DNA from 2 places in the Curtobacterium oceanosedimentum genome. Region 1 is predicted to be linked to the other one. Evidence: predicted binding sites of a transcription regulator. Region 1 holds the regulator's gene; the other holds the start of a gene.
What was found. Region 1 encodes HspR, which represses chaperone genes until heat shock. Its sites were predicted from a motif close to AAGTTGAGTCNNNNNGACTCAACTT; they were not measured.

Region 1 (10,386 bases):
CACCCTCGGCAAGCTCAAGCGCGACGCCGAGCAGTACCTCGGCGAGGACGTCACCGACGCGGTCATCACCGTCCCGGCGTACTTCAACGACGCCGAGCGCCAGGCCACGAAGGACGCCGGTGAGATCGCCGGCCTCAACGTCCTCCGCATCATCAACGAGCCGACCGCTGCGGCGCTCGCCTACGGCCTCGACAAGGGCAAGGAAGACGAGCTCATCCTGGTCTTCGACCTCGGTGGCGGCACGTTCGACGTCTCCCTGCTCGAGGTGGGCAAGGACGACGACTTCTCCACGATCCAGGTCCGTGCGACCTCGGGCGACAACCGCCTCGGCGGCGACGACTGGGACCAGCGCATCGTCGACCACCTCGTCAAGAAGTTCAAGAGCGAGCACGGCGTGGACCTGTCGACCGACAAGATCGCGAAGCAGCGCCTGAAGGAAGCGGCTGAGCAGGCCAAGAAGGAGCTCTCGTCGCAGATGTCGGCGAACATCCAGCTCCCGTACCTGACGCTGACCGCTGAGGGCCCGCTGAACCTCGACGAGACCATCTCGCGCGCACAGTTCGAGCAGATGACCTCCGACCTGCTCGACCGCACGAAGAAGCCCTTCAACGACGTCATCAAGGAGGCCGGTGTCAGCGTCAACGACATCGCCCACGTGGTGCTCGTCGGTGGTTCGACCCGCATGCCCGCCGTGGCCGAGGTCGTCAAGAGCCTGACCGGTGGCAAGCAGCCGAACCAGGGTGTCAACCCGGACGAGGTCGTCGCCGTCGGCGCCGCGCTGCAGGCCGGTGTCCTGAAGGGCGAGCGCAAGGACGTCCTGCTCATCGACGTCACGCCGCTGTCCCTCGGTATCGAGACCAAGGGCGGCCTGATGACGAAGCTCATCGACCGCAACACCGCGATCCCGACCAAGCGCAGCGAGACCTTCACGACCGCTGACGACAACCAGCCGTCGGTCGCGATCCAGGTCTTCCAGGGCGAGCGTGAGTTCACCCGCGACAACAAGCCGCTCGGCACCTTCGAGCTCACCGGCATCGCGCCCGCTCCCCGTGGCGTGCCGCAGGTCGAGGTCACCTTCGACATCGACGCCAACGGCATCGTGCACGTGTCCGCGAAGGACAAGGGCACCGGCAAGGAGCAGTCGATGGTCATCTCCGGCGGCTCGTCGCTGCCGAAGGAGGACATCGAGCGCATGGTCCGCGAGGCCGAGGAGCACGCCGCCGAGGACAAGGCTCGTCGCGAGGCCAACGAGCGTCGCAACCAGGCCGAGCAGCTCGTCTACTCGATCGAGAAGCTCATCAAGGAGAACGACGAGAAGCTCCCCGCGGACGTCAAGTCCGAGGTGCAGGCGGACGTCGACTCCCTCAAGTCGGCCCTCGCGGGTGACGACGACGAGGCCGTGAAGACCGCGTTCGACAAGCTCAGCGAGTCGCAGGGCAAGCTCGGCCAGGCCATCTACAGCCAGCAGGACGCGGGCGCCGCGGCCGGTGGCGAGCAGCCGGCCGGCGACCAGCCCCAGCAGGACGACGAGGACATCGTCGACGCCGAGGTCGTGGACGACGAGGACGACAAGGACAAGAAGTAACGATGACGGATCCCAAGGACAACGTGCCCGAGGACCGCGAGCCCCAGGTCGAGGGCGACGCCACCAACGCGCAGGAGCCCGAGGACCTCATTGAGGCGGAGGGGCCGGACGTCGAGGTGCCGACGGACGCCCCCGCCGCCGGCGGCCCCGAGAGTGACCTGTCCCCGGAGGACCAGGCCCTGCTCGACGACGCGGCCCGCGGCATGGCAGAGGACGAGCTCTCGCAGGCCGACCGCAATCTCGTCGCCGACATGCGCGCCGACATGCTCCGCGCGCAGGCCGAGCTGGTGAACTTCCGGAAGCGCGTCGAGCGCGACCGCGAGGCGAACCGCGACGCCGTCATCGCCGAGGTCGTCCGCGCCCTGCTGCCGGCCCTCGACGACCTGACCCGCGCCGAGGCGCACGGTGACCTGACCGAGGGCCCCATGCAGGTCATCGGCCAGAAGATCCGCGGCGGCTTCGAGAAGTTCAAGCTGGTGCAGATCGGCGAGAAGGGCGAGCTCTTCGATCCGAACGTGCACGAGGCGATCGTGCAGCTGCCGACGCCGGGTGCGACCGACCAGACCGTGGCGGACGTCGTGGAGCCGGGCTACAAGCTCGGCGACCGCGTGCTCCGCGCGGCCAAGGTCGCCGTCGCGGTCCCCGCCTGAGGCTCGGGAAGGAGGTAGGGATTCATGGCCAGTCAGGACTGGTTCGACAAGGACTTCTACAAGGTCCTCGGCGTCGACAAGACGGCGAGCGACGCTGAGCTGAAGAAGACCTACCGGAAGCTCGCCCGGCAGTACCACCCGGACTCCAACCCGGGTGACGCTGCCGCCGAGTCCCGCTTCAAGGAGATCAGCGAGGCCTACTCGGTGCTCTCCGACAAGGAGCAGCGCGCCGAGTACGACCAGGTCCGCGCCATGGGTTCCGGCGCCCGCTTCACCGCGGGTGGCCCGGGCCAGGGCGGCGGCTTCGAGGACGTCTTCGGCGGGATGTTCGGCCAGCAGGGCGGGCAGCGTGTCCGCTTCGGCCAGGGCGGCGCCCGCGGCGGCGCCGGCGGCTTCGAGGATATCCTCGGTGGGATGTTCGGCGGCGGGCAGGGCTTCGGGCAGCCGTCCGGCGGCTTCCGCGGCTTCGGTGGACCGACGAAGGGGCGCGACGTCACAGCGTCGACGACGCTCGACTTCACCACGGCGATCGCCGGCGACACCGTCAAGCTCGCGCAGGGCAACGGCCGACCGGTGAACGTCCGCATCCCCGCGGGCGTCGCCGACGGGCAGAAGATCCGCCTGCGCGGGCGCGGCGAGCCGAGTCCGGACGGCGGAGAGGCCGGCGACCTGGTCGTCAGCGTCTCCGTGCGCAAGCACCCGGTCTTCGAGCGCGACGGGCAGCACCTCCGCGTGGACGTCCCCGTGACGTTCGTCGAGGCGGCGCTCGGCGCGACGATCCAGGTCCCCACCCTCGGTGGCGATCCGGTCAAGCTCAAGGTCGCCCCCGGCACACCGTCCGGCCGCGTCCTGCGCGTCAAGGGTCGCGGCGTCACGACCAAGAGCGGTACCGGCGACCTTCTCGCGACCGTCCAGGTGGCGGTGCCGTCGCACCTGTCGGACAAGCAGCGCGAGGCCGTCGAGGCCCTCCGCGCCGTCCTGCCCGACGAGGACCCCCGCGAGGATCTCCTCGCCAAGGCGCGCAGCTAGCGCTGCGCAACCAGCACGACAACCGGCCTGGAGGCTCGGCGCGGCTCCGTCAGGAAGTCGCACCGGGCCTCCAGGCTGGTTCTGCACCACGCGGACGACGGAAAGGAACCAGCCATGACCGACATGGACGAGAACTCGCCCGTCTTCGCGATCGCGGTGGCGGCGGAGCTCGCCGAGATGCACCCACAGACGCTGCGGCAGTACGACCGGCTCGGCCTGGTCGTGCCGGGCCGCACCCGCGGCGGCTCCCGCCGCTACTCGATGCGCGACGTCGCGCAGCTGCGCGAGATCGCGCGGCTCGGGTCCGAGGGGGTGTCGCTGGAGGGGATCCGGCGGGTGCTCGACCTCGAGAACGAGAACCAGCTCTTGCGTGACCGTGTCCGCGAGCTGGAGCGGGCGCTCGCCGATCAGCTCATCGCGCGGCCGGGCGCTCGTGTCTTCGCTGCGACGACGACCGGCGCCGCAGTGCCGTTGCGCGCCGGCATGCGACCGCAGCGGAACACCGCCGTGGTGCTGTACCGACCCCAGCGCTGACGTCAGACGTCCGGCGGATCGAAGAGGTCTCGACGGACGGCGTCGACCGCGGTGCACCGGGGGAGCGAGGGGCGGTCGCCCTCGGGGGAGCAGCGCTCAGGGCGGCGGGCGCGGACCGTCTCGATGACCGAGCGGACGCACGATGCGCACACGTCAGGACCGCCCGCGGTCGGGGTCGGGGAGCAGGTGGACCGTCCAGGTCGCCCGTTCCGCGAGTCGTCCGTCGCGGCAGTCGATCGCGACCCGGAGGGCCACGAGGCCGTTGCGGATGTGTTCCCACGGCAGCGCGGCCCGGATGTCGTCGTGCCGCAGGCGGTAGGTCAGACCGTCGAGGGTGCCGCTCAGGGCTGCCACGAGCAGGCGGTTGTCGCACGCCGCGAGGAACGTCCGGTAGACCGGGGTGATCGCGTCCGAACCCCACTGCCAGCTGGGCATCGCCATGCAGTCGAGCACGAGCCCGATGCGGCGGAAGAGCGCAGCGCGGTCGCGGTCCTCGAGGTCGCCGATCGTGGTGCGGACGACGCCTCCGAAGAGCAGGCCGAGGGTCTGCAGCGTCGGGACGAGTTCGTCGCGACGGGGGACCGTGACGCGCGTGTACCGGTTCGGGCGGAACTCGACGAGACCGAGGTGGCCGAGGTCCGACAGGGCTTCCCGCACCGGCGTCCGGGAGCATCGCAGCCGGAGTGCGAGCTGTTCGTCGTCGAGCAGGGTGCCCGGGCCGAGCGCCCCGCTCATGATCTCGTCGCGGAGGCGTTCTCGCGCCTGGTCCCGCAGCCGAGGGCGCACCCCGGCTTCTGGCGAAGCGAACATCGGCCCCTCTCGCTCGTCCTGCCGCTGCCTCGTCGTGCAACGGTCTCCTCCGAGCGTACGGGCTTGGGATACCAGCGGTACCGGTGATATACCGCTGCGGCAGCCCCGGTCTCGGATCCGCATCACCGTCTGGGTACCCTGGGGCCGTGCCATTCGACTTCGCCGACCACTTCCGGCGCTCCCCGGTCAACGACGAGCCCGACCTCGTCGCGATCGACGGCACCGACCGCTTCATGCTCGACGAGGCACCGCACGTGCACGGAGACGCGCTCCGGCAGCCCGGTGAGGTCGCCGTCGTCGACGACCGGTACGGGGTACTGACCCTCGGCGCGATGACCGTGCACGGTGCGTCGGGCATCCGCGTCGTGCAGGACTCGCTCGTCGGGGTGCGGGCGCTGCAGGCGAACGCCGGGACCTTCGGCCGCAGTGGCTTCGTGCTGACGGAGTCGCTCGAGCAGGCGTTCCGCGACGTCCGGCTCGTGCTCCTCCGGCTGTCGAAGTCGAACGACCGGCTCGACGAGCTCGCACGTGCTGTCGCACGGTGGGCGGCCCCCGACGTGGTGCTGCTCTGCGGCGGCGTCTCGAAGCACATGAACCTGTCCCAGAACGACGTCCTGCGCCGGTACTTCGGCGAGGTCACGGCGTCCCGCGGGCGCGGCAAGTCGCGGCTGCTCGTCGCCCAGGACCCGCTCCGTGCGACGGCGGTGCGCGCCGACGCCACGAACCCCTGGCCGCGCTCGGTGCACGTCGACGAGCTCGGGATGACGCTCGTCGCGCACGGCGGGGTCTTCGCGGGGACGTCACTCGACCAGGGCACCCGGGTGCTGCTCGACGTGATGGACGACGCCGTGCCGTCGGCGCGGGTCGCCGTCGACCTCGGGTGCGGGAACGGCGTCATCGCGACCGCGCTGGCGCGCCGCCGTCCGGCCGTCAAGGTGGTCGCGACCGACGTCTCGGCGATCGCCGTGGCGTCGACGCGGGCGACGGCGGTGGCGAACGGCGTCGCGGACCGGGTGACGGTCGTGCGGTCGGACGCGGGCGACGAGCTCGACGAGGGGTCCGCGAAGCTCGTGCTCTGCAACCCGCCCTTCCACGAGGGCACCACGGTGAGCACCGACGCGGCCGAGACGATGTTCCGGAACGCGGCCACGATCCTCCAGGCCGGCGGTGAACTGTGGTGCGTCTGGAACTCGCACCTGCGGTACCGACCCGTGCTCGAGCGGCTCGTCGGGCCGACCCGGCAGGTCGTGCGGACCGCGAAGTTCACGGTGACCGCCTCACGACGCGAGGCCTGACGCGGGAGAGCCCCGTCACGGGACGTGACGGGGCTCTCCGTGGGAACTGCTTCAGATGTGGACGGGCAGCTGGACGGACTTGCCGCCCGACGTGACCGTGATCACGTGGTCGCCCTTCGCGAGGCCGGTGAGGGAGAGCTTCCCCTGGCCGTCCGCCTTGATCGAGCCGACCGCGAGCTGGCGGTCGCCCTCGTGCGCCTGGAGGCCGCCGATGCCGGAGGGAAGACCCCACACGGTGATCTCCGCCGAACCGGTCAGGGCGCTGGTGCTGGTGACCGTCGCCTCGAGGGCGCTCGCGTCGTGGTCGCCGTTGCCGATGGTGAGGGTGCGCTCGACCCGCTCGCCACCGATGGTCGCCGTCGCGGTGACCGTGGTGGTGAGTCGCTCCGGGGCGGTGACGACGACGTTGCGGAGCTCCTCGTCGTCGAGCGTCACCTCCTTGCTCTCCCCGTTGGCGGTGACGGTGACCTCGGTACCTGCCGGGCCGCGGACGTCGACGCTCACGCGACCGGCGTCGATGCGGGTGGAACCGACGGTGAACGCGGTGTCGGAGGCGCCGTCACCGGGCTGCTCGGTGCCCTCGCCGGGCTGTTCGCCCTCGTTCCCACCGCCGGGCTGCTCGGTGCCGTCGCCGGGCTGCTCGCCCTCGTTGCCGTCACCGGGCTGCTCGGTGTCGCCTGCGGAGTAGGTGATCGTCCACGGTGCCGTCCGGTACTTGCCGGACTCGTCCTGGTACGACGCGACGAGCTCGTTCACGCCGGGGCGCAGGTCGCGTTCGAGGGAGAGCGTGAAGTCGCCGTCGGCGTCCGTCTTCGCGTCGCCGAGGTACTCGCCGGCATCCGGGTCGACGATCGACACGTTGCGGTACGAGCCCGGGGTGTGGCCCGTGATGGTCGGACGGGCATCGTGCACCGTCGAGCCGCTCGCCGGCGTGGTGATCTCGAAGCGCTGTGCCTGCTGCTCGTACGTCACGTCGAGCGACTGGCCACGGAGCCAGGAGCCGTCGGTCTGCTGGTACCGGAAGACGAGCTGGTTCTGCCCGGTGTTGAGTGCGCCTTCGAGCGTCACCTTCCAGTTGCCGTGCTCGTCAGCCGTGGCCGCGCCGAGAGCGGGACCGGCGGGCCCGCCGACGGACACGTGGGTGCCGGCAGGAGCCGTGCCCTCGATGGTGGGACGCGCCGTGCGCACGGTGTCGCCGTCGTGGAGGCTGGTGACCTCGCCGACGACGGTCTGGTCGCCGGGCTGCTCGCCCTGGTCGCCGCCGCCGGGCTGTTCGCCTTCGTCGCCACCGCCCGGCTGCTCGCCGCCGCCGGGCTGTTCGCCGTCGTTCCCGACCTGGGCAGCCGCCCAGTTGCTCTGCGTGAAGGCCTCGCGGTTCGGCGTGTCCAGCGGGACGGACTGGTCGACGGCCCGCACCCAGACCTCCTCAGCCGCGGCGCCGCCCGGCACCACGATCTCGAACGAGGCGTCGGTCCGCGGGGGCGCCGAGGTGACGACGTCCCGGCGGTCGAAGGACGCCTCGATCGTCGCCTCCGCGTTCGCTCGACCGCGGACCACGAGGTCGTCCCCGCGGCGCTCCGTGGACTCGATGACCGGAACGGCCGCGAAGGCGTCCAGGTGCGCTTGGGACGGCGTGCTGTACGACCCGTCCGCCCGCACGACCGCGGCGGTGACGACCTGCGGGCCGGAGACGAGCGGCGCGAGGTCGCACGAGTACCGCTTCGGGAGGGCCACCGTGGCGGTGCCCTCGCAGAGCAGACGTCCGCGCTGGTCGACGACCTTGAGCGTGCCGCCCTCGATCGAGCTGGTGGCGACCAGGCCCGGCGTCGCGAGACCGGTCTCGAAGACGGGGAGGCCCCCACGATCACCGACCGACCCGGCGCCCTGGATCGTGAAGATGCCGGTGGAGCTCGCACCGACGGGGTTCTCGGCGGTCGCGCCGGGGATCGACGGCAGGTCGGGACCGGCCGTCGCCGCGTTGGCGGCGGTGACGAACCCGGTGGAGGTGAGGACGAGTCCGAGTGCGGCTCCGGTGGCCGCACGGGTGAACTTGCGCATGATTCCTTCCTGTACCCGAACGGAGGCGTCGGGGACGGGAAGCAATGTTGTATGTTGAATACTGATTATATTCCCCATGCGAGGCGTACGAACGACGAAGCGCCCCGCCGGTCGGCGGGGCGCTTCGTCGTCGCGTCGTCGGATCAGGCCGGGACGTAGTCGAACGTGTCCGGGTCCGGGCCCGTGCGGTGGCCCTTGTCGAGCGAGGTGATCGCCGTCATGTCGTCGTCCGAGAGCTCGAAGTCGAAGATCGCGAAGTTCTCCTCGACGCGCGAGCGCGTGACCGACTTCGGGAAGACGATGTCGCCGCGCTGGATGTGCCAGCGGAGGACGACCTGCGCCGGGGTCTTGCCCGTGGCGCCGGCGATGCGGGTGATGGTCTCGTCGTCGAGCACGAGGCCTTGGGCGATCGGGGACCAGGCCTCGGTCGCGATGCCGTGCTCGGTGCCGTAGGCGCGGAGCTCGTCCTGCACGAGGTACGGGTGCACCTCGATCTGGTTGACGGCCGGGGTGATCGTCGTCTCGGCGGCGAGGCGGTTGAGGTGGTGCGCCTGGAAGTTGCTCACGCCGATCGAGCGGGCGGTGCCGGCGTGGTACAGCTCCTCCATCGCCTTCCAGGTCGGGACGAAGTCCGACACCGTCGGCAGCGGCCAGTGGATGAGGAAGAGGTCGGTGTACCCGCCGAGCAGGTCGGCCGACTTCTTGCCGTTCTCGGCGGCGAGGGCCGGGTCGTGGAAGCCGTTGTTGAGCTTCGAGGTGACGAAGATCTCCTCACGAGGGATGCCGGACGCCTCGATGGCCTCCCCGACCTCCTTCTCGTTGCCGTACATCTCGGCGGTGTCGATGTGGCGGTAGCCGACCTCGAGTGCGGTGAGGGTCGCTTCCTTCGTCTTCTCGGGTTCGATCTGGAAGACGCCGAAGCCGAGCTGCGGGATGGTCTTGCCGTCGTTCAGGGTGATGTTCGGAACGGTCATGACGCCATGCAACCAAACGCCCCTCAGGAGGCATTCCGGCAACACTCAGTCGGGCGCGCTGCGCGCGGGAACCGGACCGGTCAGGCGAGTGCCGCCTCGATGTACGCGAGCAGTGCGTCGCCGTACGCCACGGCCGCGTCGTCGCTCCGGAACTCCTGCGCGACCCCGCCGATCGTCGCCGTCACGACGAACCCCGCGGTGAGCGACACGAACGCCGACCCGAGCAGGCCGCGGAGCTGGTCCTCGCGGGGGAGCCAGAGCGACTCGGACGCCTCGACCGAGTCGAGCGCCCACTCCGTCGTGCCGTTGAACCCGAGCGAGGTGCCGCTCGGGTGGTCGTGGCGCTCGACGGTCATCTCGGACACCGTGTAGACGTCGTCGTCCACCCCCGGCTTGTCGATCACGAACCGGTCGCCCGTCGCCGGGTGCCAGCGGAGTCCGGCATCGCGCAGCGACCGGGCGAGTTCGACGGTGATCACCGCACCACCCTGCCACGCAGGACCGGAGGGCGGACGGGACCCGACGGGGTGCGTCGCCGTGAGGACACGTTCGTGCTGGCCGTCGTCGGGGACGTGGTCGTCGGCAAGGTCGACGTACTAGCATCGCCGAGCACCCCCGCGCGCGGCGAGCACTCGTCCGCGCGCGCGGACGCGACGACGCCTGGGCAACCGGTGCCGTGCCTCCCGGCCGCTCACGCGACCACGGGCGCGACCGCCGGCCGGTGTCACGGTCCCGGGGCGGCCACGAGCCGCCGCCGGGTCCTGTCCGCCCTCCCCGTCCGCCCAGCAAAGGACCCGCATGACCCTCGAGCGCGAGGAACTCCGCGACGACTGGACCGTGGCGATCGCCGGCGACCAGCTGCCGGCCGGAGCGCCGGCCGGGATCGCGGGTCGCACGATCCCCGCCACGGTGCCGGGGCAGGTGCACACGGACCTCGAACGCGAGGGCCTCGTCGCCGATCCGACCGTCGACCGCAACGAGGACGGCGCGAAGTGGGTCGGGCGGGCCGACTGGGCCTACCGGCGCACCGTCGACGTCGCACCGCGGGGGTTCGAGCGCGTCGACCTCGTCTGCGAGGGGCTCGACACGGTCGCCGAGCTGAGCCTCGACGGCGTGGTCGTCGGCACCACCCGGAACATGCACCGGCGGTACCGGTTCGACCTCAACGACGTGCCGGGTGCCGCGGGCGACCGTGAGCTCGAGCTGCTCTTCGAGTCGCCGTACCGCGAGGCCGGCCGGGTCGCCGCCCGCGCCGGCTCGATGCCGGGACCGTACGACGAACCGTTCCCGTACATCCGCAAGCAGGCGTCGAACTTCGGTTGGGACTGGGGCCTGACCGCGGTGACGAGCGGCCCGTGGCGTCCGGTCGCGATCGAACGCTGGTCGACGGCGCGGCTCGCCGAGGTGAAGCCGCTCGTCGACGTCGAGGCGGGCGAAGGCGTCCTCGACGC
Region 2 (10,386 bases), on a different contig from region 1:
TACGCCGGACTCGTCTGGGTCGCGGAGCACGCCGACGAGCTCGGCATCGACCCGGCGCGCATCGTGGTGGCCGGGCAGAGCGCGGGCGGGGGCCTGGCGGCGGGGACGGTCCTGCTCGCTCGTGACCGGAGCGGGCCCGAGGTGCTCGCGCAGGTCCTCGTCTCCCCGATGCTCGACGACCGCGACGACACCGTGTCCACCCGGCAGATCGACGGCGTCGGCGTCGCCGACCGCCAGGCGATGCACTTCAGCTGGGGCGCCTACCTCGGCGAGCGCCGTGGTACCGACGACGTCTCCCCGTACGCGGCACCCGCGCGCGCCGAGGACCTGTCCGGGCTCCCCCGCACGTACGTCGACTGCGGCAGCGCCGAGGTGTTCCGCGACGAGACCGTGGCGTTCGCGAGCGCGCTCTGGGCCGCCGGGGTCGACGCCGAGCTGCACGTGTGGCCGGGCGCGTTCCACGGCTTCACCAGCATGGTCCCGGGTGCGGCGGTCTCGCGCTCGGCGGTCGCGGCCCTGGCCGACTGGACGACCCGGCTGCTCGGGGAACCCGACCCGGTCCGGACGCCGGGGGCCTGACCGGGCGCGACCGGCAGCAGCGGCGGCGGGCGGGGCGAGAGCTCGGGCGGACAGCGGACAGCGGGCAGCGGCGGCGGGCAGCGACGAGGATGGAGCGCACCGCCAACGACGGCGGTGGCACCGGCACGTCCCCGACCTCCCCCGGAAGGACCGCACCGCATGCTCATCCCCCGCCCCCGCTCCCGCGTCGACGGCACCGGCTCGTTCACCCTCGACGAGCGGACCCGCGTCACCGCCGACCCCGCGGCCGAACCGGTCGCCCAGTACCTGCAGCAGGTGCTGCGCGCATCGACCCGACTCCCCCTGTTCGGCGCCGGCGGCGCGACCGACGTCCCCCTGGTCGCCCTCCGGATCGCCGCCGACCCGAGCGACCTGCCGGAGGGCCCCGGCGGTGACCGCTCGGAGGCCTTCCGCCTCGCGGTCACCACCGGCGGCGTCGTCGTCACCGGTGGTGGCCCGGCCGGGGTCTTCTACGGCGTCCAGGCGCTGCTCCAGCTCCTGCCCGCCGACGTGTACCGACGCGGCCGGGTGCGTTCCGAGGGGTGGACGCTCCCGGCCACCGTCGTCGAGGACGCCCCGGCCTTCGCCTGGCGCGGCGTGATGCTCGACGTCGCCCGGCACTTCCGCACGAAGGCCGAGGTGCTCCGCCTGGTCGACCAGCTCGCCGTGCACCGGATCAACCGCCTGCACTTCCACCTGACCGAGGACCAGGGCTGGCGCATCGAGATCACGAAGTACCCACGGCTCACCGAGATCGGGTCGTGGCGCACGGAGTCGCAGGTGGGCGCGCACGTCCCCGACGCGGACGGCACGCTCCGGGTGGCCGGCAAGGACGGTCGCCCGCACGGGGGCTCCTACACGCAGGACGACATCCGCGAGATCGTCGCCTACGCGGCCGACCGGTTCGTCACCGTCGTGCCGGAGATCGAGACCCCCGGGCACGTCCGCGCGGCGCTGGCCGCGTACCCGGAGCTCGGCGTGCACCCGGACCGGCAGCTCGACGTCTGGACCGAGTGGGGCATCGCGCACGACGTCCTGAACGCCGAGGACAGCACCGTGCAGTTCTTCCGCGACGTCCTCGACGAGGTCGTCGCGCTCTTCCCCTCGGAGTACATCGGGATCGGCGGTGACGAGTGCCCGAAGGACCAGTGGGAGGACGACCCGCGCACGCAGGAGCGCATCCGCGAGCTCGGGCTCGAGGACGAGGAGCAGCTGCAGGCCTGGATCGTCGGGCAGCTCGCGGCGCACCTCGAGGCGCACGGACGCCGGGCGTTCGGCTGGGACGAGATCCTCGAGGGCGGCACGCTGTCCCCGTCGGCGACGGTCGTCTCGTGGCGCGGGCTGCAGGGCGCGATCACCGCAGCCCGACGCGGGCACGACGTCATCGCGACGCCGGACGACCAGGTCTACCTCGACTACCGGCAGAGCGACCTGCCGAACGAGCCGATCCCGGTGTCGATCGTGCTCACCGTCGACGACGTGTACGCGTTCGACCCGGTGCCGACGGAACTCACCGGGACGGAGCGGGCGCACGTCATCGGTGGCCAGGCGAACATGTGGACCGAGCACGTCGACTCCGTCAGACGGCTCGACTACCAGCTGTTCCCCCGGGTGGTCGCGCTCTCCGAGGCCCTCTGGTCGGCGGACACCACCCGTCCCCGCGACGTCGGGGAGTTCCGGCAGCGTCTGGCGCACCACCTCGGTCGCCTCGACGCCCTCGGTGTCGAGTACCGGCACGAGTCCGGCCCGCGCCCCTGGGAGGAACGACCCGGCGTACCGGGCCGCCCCCAGACGCGCGCGGAGCGCGCCGCGTACATCGACGCGGTCACGGCGAACATCGCGGACGGCGCGTCGACGCCGTAGTCGCGACCGGGTGGCGGACGGGAGGCTCGTGGCGGCACCGCCACGAGCCTCCCGTCCGCCGCGCGTCGAGACGGAGCCGTGGTCGCGTCGCCGGGACCGGCGTCAGTCCTCGGCTGCGGGGATGATCGACTCGAGCAGGCGGAGCACCCGCTCGCCGTCGACCGCCTCCGGGTCGAGCAGCCACTGCACCTGCAGGCCGTCGGACGCGGCGATGCCGAGGCTCGCCAGGTCGACGGGGTCGAGGTCCGCGCGGATCCGACCGGCCGCCTGGTCGGCGGCGATCAGCTCGGCGAGGTCGGCGCGCAGCCGGGTGAAGCGCTCGCGCATGAAGTCGCGGGTGGCGGGGTGACCCTCCTGCACCGCGTCGGCGGCGAGGGTCGTGTAGAGCTGCACGAGCCCGGGGACCTCGCGGTTCCGCGACGCGCTCTCCCGCATGTCGCCGATCGCCGACCGCATCCGGTCCGGGGCGTCCTGTTCGCGGACCTCGTGCTCGCGGTAGACGGCGAGCAGCAGTTCGTCGCGGCTCGGGAAGTAGTGCCGGAGTGCCGCGTGCGTGATGCCGAGCGCGTCGGCGACCGATCGGAGCGACGATGCGTCGACGCCCTGCGCCGCGACCATGCGGATCATCTCGTCGAGGATCTGCGCACGGCGTTCGGCGCCCTTGCGGTACCCACCGCGTCGGGGCGGGGTCGCGCCGTCGTCGTCGACCTCGTGCGTCATCCCCCCAACTTACCGCTGGAAGGTTTTCGCGCCACCCCGCGGTCGCCGCTAGGAGTCGTTCGGCTCCGCAGCGCCGTCGGGGTCGACCGTGTACTCGTCCACGGGGGTCGGGGTCCCGACGGCGAGGGCGTCGGTGATCTGGGACAGGCAGCGCGCGAGCACCTCGTTGTCCTCGCTCGACAGGTGGTCCATCACGCCGACCACTGCCTCGTGGAAGCGGGCGTACGACGAGTCGATCTTCTCGGCGGCCTGCACCGTGGGCTCGAGCACCTGTGCCCGACGGTCGGTGGGGTGCGGTACGCGGACGATGTCGCCCTTCGCCGCGAGCCCGTCGACGATCTTCGTGACCGACGCGTTCGAGACGTTGAGCATGACGGCGAGGTCCTTCGGCCCCATCGCCCGACCGTCCCGGTGCGCCTGCAGCATGTACCGCACGGTGAGGAACTCGTTCTTCGTCAGGCCGCTCTCGGTGCGGGCCTGCTCGAGCTGCTGCTCCTCGACGTGCTGCAGGCGCAGGAGTGCGTCGACGGCGACCTTCGCTGCCTTCGACCGCGGCTCCCTGGCGTAGAGGTGGACGTGCTCACGGCGGACGACGGTCAGGGGCATCGGCTGGTGGGGTCTCTCTGTCGGGCGGATCCGGTCGGAGCGGGTGGCTACGCGGTGGGCGCCGTGAAGAAGTCAGCGTACGACGGTTCGCTGCGCGTCGACAGGAGCGAGGGGTCCTGGATGCGCCGGGACACCCAGGCGTCGATGACGGCGGGGTCGGTCAGACCGACCCGCGTGTGGGTCGCGGCCAGCCGTGTGGTGCGCGGCATCCCGGAGTACGTGCTGTGCATGAGTGATCCCGCCTTCCTGCGTCGTTGCCGTCCTGGTCGGACGAGTGAACTGTTTCACGACGCGAATGATCAGTGCAACGAACTTTTCGCGTTCTGTACGGTTCGCGCGGCACCCGACGGGGCGGGGCCAGGATGGGTCCATGGCCTACATCGCCGCGGACGACCGCTACGACTCCATGCCCTACCGCCGAACCGGCCGCTCGGGCCTCGACCTGCCACTGCTGTCGCTGGGCTACTGGCACAACTTCGGCGACGACAAGCCGTTCGAGACGCAGCGGGCGATCAGTCGTCGGGCGTTCGACCTCGGCATCACGCACCACGACCTCGCGAACAACTACGGGCCGCCCTACGGCGCCGCCGAGGTGAACTTCGGCCGGCTGATGCGCGAGGACTTCCGTCCCTACCGCGACGAGATGGTGATCTCGACCAAGGCCGGGTGGGACATGTGGCCCGGGCCGTACGGGCAGGGCGGCGGCTCGCGGAAGTACGTGCTCGCCTCGCTCGACCAGTCGCTCGAGCGGATGGGCCTGGACTACGTCGACGTCTTCTACTCGCACCGGCTCGACGCCTCGACCCCGCTCGAGGAGACGATGGGCGCACTCCACACCGCCGTCCAGCAGGGCAAGGCGCTCTACGTCGGGATCTCGTCCTACGACGCCGAGCGCTCCCGGCAGGCCGTCGAGATCCTGCGCGACCTCGGCACGCCGCTCCTCATCCACCAGCCGTCGTACTCGATGCTCAACCGCTGGATCGAGGACGAGGGGCTCCTCGACGCAGCCGGCGAGCTCGGTTTCGGCGTCATCGGCTTCACCGCGCTCGCGCAGGGGCTGCTCACCGGGCGCTACCTGGACGGCGTGCCGGAGGACTCACGTGCCGCCGCCGGCAAGTCGCTCGACGCCGGCACCCTGACGGACGAGGTCGTCGGACACCTGCGGGCGCTGGACGACATCGCGTCCGCCCGCGGTCAGAGCCTCGCGCAGCTCGCCCTCGCGTGGGCGCTGCGCGACGAGCGGGTGACCTCGCTCGTGATCGGGGCGTCCCGCGTGGAGCAGCTCGAGCAGAACGTCGCGGCGCTCGGCAACCTGTCGTTCACGGACGACGAGCTGCGTCGCATCGACGAGCACTCGGTCGGCGTGCTCGACGTCGACCTCTGGTCCGGAGCCCGTTCCGGCCAGGTGAGCTGACCTCCGGTCCCGGATCGCAAGACGCAACGTCGGCGGTTGCTCGCAGCGGTACGACGCTGCGAGCTGCCGCCGACGTTGCGTTCCGCGGGAGGAGGAGGGCGTCAGGCCATGCCGAGGCGCTCGTCGAGCAGCGCCAGGAGCCGCTCCCGGAAGGGCACCGACGACCAGCCGTGGTCGGCGCCGTCGACGACCGTCAACCGCGCGCCGGGCAGGAGTTCGGCGTAGCGGCGGCCGTACGACACCGGCACGATCGCGTCCTCGGTCCCGTGCACCACGTCGGCGGGCCCGGCGTAGTCGGACACCGGGCCGTACACGTCGAGGCCGTCCTGAACGTCGGCGATGAACGCGCCACCCAGGGGCATCCCGCCGAAGTCGAACCAGCCGCGCTCGCGCACCGGGGCGAGGGGCTGCCCCTGGATCGCGTCGTGCTCCGTGATGTCGTCGACGACGACGCCGGCCGGCGACCACAGCGTGAGCGTCCGGACGCGCGAGGGCTCCCGCGCCGCGGCGAGCGCCGACTCCACCGCGCCCAGGCTGTGCGCGACGACGTGCACGCCCCGTCCGCGGTCGGCGGCGCGGATCATCGAGACGACCTGCTCCACCTCGTCGCGGATGGTGATGTCCGCGAACTCCCCGTCGCTGACGCCCTGCCCGAGTCGGTCGTGGCTGCGGACGACCGCGCCTCGGGCGACCAGGTGTCGTGCGGTCTGCACGAACAGCTGGTGCCCGCCGAGCGCACTGTCGCTGAAGCCGTGCACGAGCAGTACGACGGGGGCATCCGCCGCCCCGTCCTGCGGCTCCCACTGCCAGCCGCGGATCGTCCGACCGTCGTGGTCGAGCGTGGTCGGGGTGGTGCGGGGGTCGACACCCCGCAGCGGCGCACTGGCCATCAGTTCGTCCGGTCCGCCCAGCCGGCCGGCAGGTCGCCGGGAGCGGTGTCGACCACGGTCTCGTCGTCCTCGCCGACGTGCTCGAACAGCGTGATGTGCGCGAACTCCGGCACGACGTAGATCGGGTAGGTCGGCCCCTCGTCGCGGAAGCGCTGCATCTCGTCCAGGTGGTCGTTCTGGTAGAGCACGGTCTTCTGCCCGTCGAGCTCGATCCAGCGCGGGAAGAAGATCGTCCCGTGCAGGACGCGCTGCTCGGGGATGACGTTGACGACGACGCTGGTACCGGTCGGCTCGTTCCAGGACACCTTGTAGACACCGGGGGCGAGGGCGACGAGGTCGACGGTCTGGTCCTTCACCCAGCGGCCACCGACGTGCCCGGTGTGGATGCGGTAGTCGATGGTCGTGGCGTTCTTGACGTACATCTCGTACTGCCAGCCGTTGGCGTACGTGTAGACGAACCGGTGGCCGACGATGCCGGTGAGGTCCTGGGGCGGTTCGGGGTGCTCGACGGAGGTCTGTGCGCTCATGCGATCGAGTTTGCACCCGGAATGGTTTTGTTGCAAACACTTCTCGCTGCTAGGTTGCCGTGTGTGCAGGGTACGGACGCATCGGACGCCACGACGCAGGTCGCGCGCAGGCTGAGCGACCGCATCGGCCCGTTCCGGCGCGCCCTCCTACGCACGTCCCGCGAGGTCGCCGACCTGCCGGACCTGCCCGACGCCCAGGTCGAGGTGATGCGTGCCCTGACCGGGTCCACGACCACCCCCTCGGCCCTCGCCGCCCGCCTCGGTCTCGCCCGCTCGACGGTGAGCAACCTCGTCTCGGCGATGGAGTCCGTCGGACTCGTCGAGCGACGCCTGGCCGCCGGCGACGGACGCCGGACCGAGCTCCGCCTGACCCCCCTGGCGGAGGAACGGCTCGCCGCCTACGACGAGGCATCGGCCGCGGTGCTCGTCGAGGCACTCGGCCGACTCGCACCCGAGGACCGCACCGCGCTGGCCGCCGCGCTCCCCGCACTCGAGCACCTGCACCACGAGATCACGCACCGCGGCGACCACTGATCGCCATCGGGGCACCGTTCCCAGCAGGCTCCGAGCGGTTTTTTGGCACTCCTGAGGGGAGAGTGCTAGAACGGGTCGCAGTTGAGTCGAGGGGACTCAACGAAGACCACGAAGGAGTTGATCTCGATGACGATGCAGTTCGACCCGTTCCGCGAGCTCGACCGAATCGCCGGCTCCCTGCTCGGAGCCGGAGCCGGTGCTCCCCGCTCGATGCCGATGGACCTGTACCGCACCGGCGACCACTACGTCCTCGACGTCGACCTGCCGGGCATCGACCCGGGCTCGGTCGACGTGGACGTCGACGGCTCGGTGCTGACCATCCGCGCGGAGCGCACGCTCGGCGCCCCGGAGGGCTCCCAGTGGCTCACCCGGGAGCGCCAGCCGGGCACGTTCGTCCGGCAGCTCACGCTCGGTGACCACCTGGACACCGCGCGCATCAGCGCCGCCTACGACAACGGCGTCCTGAGCGTGACGATCCCGGTCAAGGAGTCCGCGAAGCCGCGCAAGATCGACGTGACCACCGGCAGCGGTGCGCAGCAGCTCGCGGTCGGCAGCGGTTCCGCCGAGTAGTCCGGGGGCGTGCGGTGACGACGATCATCAACGCCCTCCTCGCCGTCGCGGTCGTGACGGGAGCGCTGGTCGCGACGAGCCTGGACCGTCGGGTGGCCGTGCTCCTGGGCGCGGCCGGCAGCACGGCGGGGAACTTCCTCACCTGGCTGGTCGCGCCCGGCGCGTGGGCACAGGTCCCGCTCGTCCCCTGGCTCGCCGCGGCCGCCGGCACGGTGGCGCTCATCGCACTCTGGAGTGCGACGCGCCTCTGGTCCGGCATCTTCGAGCCACCGCGCGCACCGCGCGACGACGACACCGCCGCGCTGGTGACGGTGGGTGCGGAGTCGTGACGGGGTGACCACGTGACGGACGGGAGGCGCGGTGCCGGCTGGCACCGCGCCTCCCGTCCGTCTCCCGGTCGCGTCGCGCGACCGGCGGGACGGTCACTCCTTGTGAAGCGTGTCCTGCACGAGGCCGGCGGTCTTCTCGACCACGTTCGGCAGCTCGGTGGTGCCGTACAGCCGGACGTCCGGGTGCGTGGGCGGGGGCATCGGCACCGAGGTGGTGGGGCCGTCGTGGTACGAGTACTCGCCCTTGCCGTCGAACGACGGGCCGCTCGCCCACGGGCCGTCCGCCGCCGCCTTGCCGTCGGAGAAGTTGAGGTACTGGTAGTTGACCTCCTGGTTCTCCTTCGACTGCGGGAAGTTGCTCGGCACCGGGAAGCCCTCGACGCCCTTCTCGCGGAGCTCCGCGGCGGCGGTCGCCCACATGTTCTGGTGCATGGTGTCGCGCGCGATGAGGAACGAGAGCAGGTCCCGCACGCCGTGGTCGTCGGTCATGTGGTAGAGCCGGGCGGCCTGGACGCGCCCCTGCATCTCGGCGTTCTCGTTCGCCGTGAAGTCGGCGAGCAGGTTGCCGGACGCGGTGATGTACGAGCCCTGCCAGGGGTTGCCGTTGCTGTCCACCGGTCGGGCTCCGGCGCCCGCGACGATCGCGTGCTGCACGTCGGTGCCCCCGACGATCGCCGCGACGGTCGGGTCGTCCTGCAGCGCGTCCTCGGTGATGCCGAGCGGGCTCTTCTCGAGCAGCTGCGCGATCATCGTCGCGAGCATCTCGACGTGGCCCATCTCCTCGGCACCGATGCCGAACACCATGTCGCGGTACTTGCCCGGGATGTGCATGTTCCACGCCTGGAACTGGTACTGCAGCGCGACGGAGATCTCGCCGTACTGGCCGCCGAGCACCTCCTGCAACTTGCGCGCGTACACCGCGTCGGGCTTGTCGGGGGTGGCCTTGAACTGGAGCTCTTGCTTGTGGAAGTACAACTCGTTCTCCTGTCTCGGTGATCGTCGTACCGTCGTCGTGCACGGCGGCACGGCCGGGTCCGGTCGTCGTCTCCGACGGTCCGCGCCGGTGACTGGGCGGGCGTCCGGGGTGGACGGATCACGCGGCCCCGGTGGCCGGATCGCGCGGACGAGGTCCCGGTGCCTCCGGTCTGTACGCAGGTGAGTCGTCCCCGCGGCGGGGTCGTGAGCGGGGAGCCCGTGTCGATCGCCCACCGCGTGCTGGGACAGCTGACGATCTGACGGGTTCGTCCTGCAGGACGACCCCGTTCGTCCCTCCGCACGATGCACGGCGACCGGGTCGACCGCCAGGCTCGGTGGCATGGAGAGTTCGACCAAGCACGTGATCGCCACCCTCGCCACCTGCGCCGCGATCGTCGTCGTCACCGCGGTGGCACTCGTCGCGATGTCCCCGATGCCGTGATCCACCGTCGTGCGATGATCGAGCCGTGACGGACCGGCGCACGTTCCTCCGGCCGATGCGGCGCCGGTCGATCCTCGTCGACCTCCTCTGGGCCGGGCTCGCGGCACTGCTCTTCGCCGCACCGATCGACGTCGAGCTCGAGCACGCGAGTCCCCTGGCCGTCGCGGTCGCCTGCGTCGCGATCGTGCTCCGCCGCCTGTCCCCGAGCTCGGCGATGGTCGCGACCGTCGCCCTCGGCGCGGTGCAGGTGGCCGGCGGCGAACGGCCGTCGTTGGTCGACCTCGCCATCGCGGTCGTCATCGGTACCGTCGCCGTCGTCGGCACACGGTTCGAAGCCGTGCTCGCCGGCCTCCTCGCCGTGATCGCCGGAGCCTCGGCGTCCATGTACCTCTCCTCGACCGGTTACCGGTACGCCCTGCTGCTGAACGGGCCACGCGACCAGGTCGTCCTCGTCCTCGCCGCGCCGGCGCTCGTCCTGCTCTCCTTCTGGGCCGCTGGTCTCGCCGGTCGGGCGATCCGGTCGCAGAACGCCGAGGCCGTCCGACGCGCCGACGCCGAGGCAGCTGCCAGCCGTGCGGAGGCCGTGGCCAACCGGGCCGAGGCCGTCGCCACCCGCGCGGTCGACGAGGCCGAGGCCGAGCGCATCCGCGCCGACATCGCCCGCGACGTGCACGACGTCGTCGGGCACTCACTCGCGGTCATCATCGCGCAGGCGGACTCGGTGCCCTTCCTCGACGACGAGGCCCGAATCCGCGAGGTCAGCGCCACCATCGCCAGCACCGCCCGCAGCTCCCTGGTCGAGGTGCGGCAGGTGCTCGGACACATCGACGGCTCCGACACCGCGAGCGACCCGACGTCCTTCGAGGAGATCGTCCGCGGCATCCGCGACGCCGGGGTCGACGTGGAGCACGCCGTCCGCGGTGTCGCCCGGCCGCTC

Region 2: the regulator HspR is predicted to act here: its motif matches at 7,212-7,236, upstream of ABIC52_RS10435 (Hsp20/alpha crystallin family protein).

What each region holds. Positions count from the first base shown of each region.
Region 1 is NZ_JBEPMD010000005.1:2,486-12,871, forward strand. It holds gene dnaK (molecular chaperone DnaK) at 1-1,585, shown strand, start outside; gene ABIC52_RS06535 (nucleotide exchange factor GrpE) at 1,588-2,235, shown strand; gene ABIC52_RS06540 (DnaJ C-terminal domain-containing protein) at 2,260-3,264, shown strand; gene ABIC52_RS06545 (heat shock protein transcriptional repressor HspR) at 3,388-3,798, shown strand; gene ABIC52_RS06550 (GntR family transcriptional regulator) at 3,952-4,608, opposite strand; gene ABIC52_RS06555 (class I SAM-dependent methyltransferase) at 4,755-5,903, shown strand; gene ABIC52_RS06560 (Ig-like domain-containing protein) at 5,955-7,961, opposite strand; gene ABIC52_RS06565 (aldo/keto reductase) at 8,105-8,935, opposite strand; gene ABIC52_RS06570 (pilus assembly protein CpaE) at 9,016-9,414, opposite strand; gene ABIC52_RS06575 (glycoside hydrolase family 2 protein) at 9,734-10,386, shown strand, end outside.
Region 2 is NZ_JBEPMD010000008.1:80,744-91,129, reverse strand. It holds gene ABIC52_RS10480 (alpha/beta hydrolase) at 1-579, shown strand, start outside; gene ABIC52_RS10475 (beta-N-acetylhexosaminidase) at 739-2,442, shown strand; gene ABIC52_RS10470 (TetR/AcrR family transcriptional regulator) at 2,545-3,162, opposite strand; gene ABIC52_RS10465 (MarR family winged helix-turn-helix transcriptional regulator) at 3,211-3,768, opposite strand; gene ABIC52_RS10460 (hypothetical protein) at 3,816-3,998, opposite strand; gene mgrA (L-glyceraldehyde 3-phosphate reductase) at 4,139-5,182, shown strand; gene ABIC52_RS10450 (alpha/beta hydrolase) at 5,284-6,072, opposite strand; gene ABIC52_RS10445 (phenolic acid decarboxylase) at 6,072-6,599, opposite strand; gene ABIC52_RS10440 (MarR family winged helix-turn-helix transcriptional regulator) at 6,663-7,133, shown strand; gene ABIC52_RS10435 (Hsp20/alpha crystallin family protein) at 7,260-7,703, shown strand; gene ABIC52_RS10430 (hypothetical protein) at 7,718-8,032, shown strand; gene ABIC52_RS10425 (manganese catalase) at 8,126-9,007, opposite strand; gene ABIC52_RS10420 (sensor histidine kinase) at 9,475-10,386, shown strand, end outside.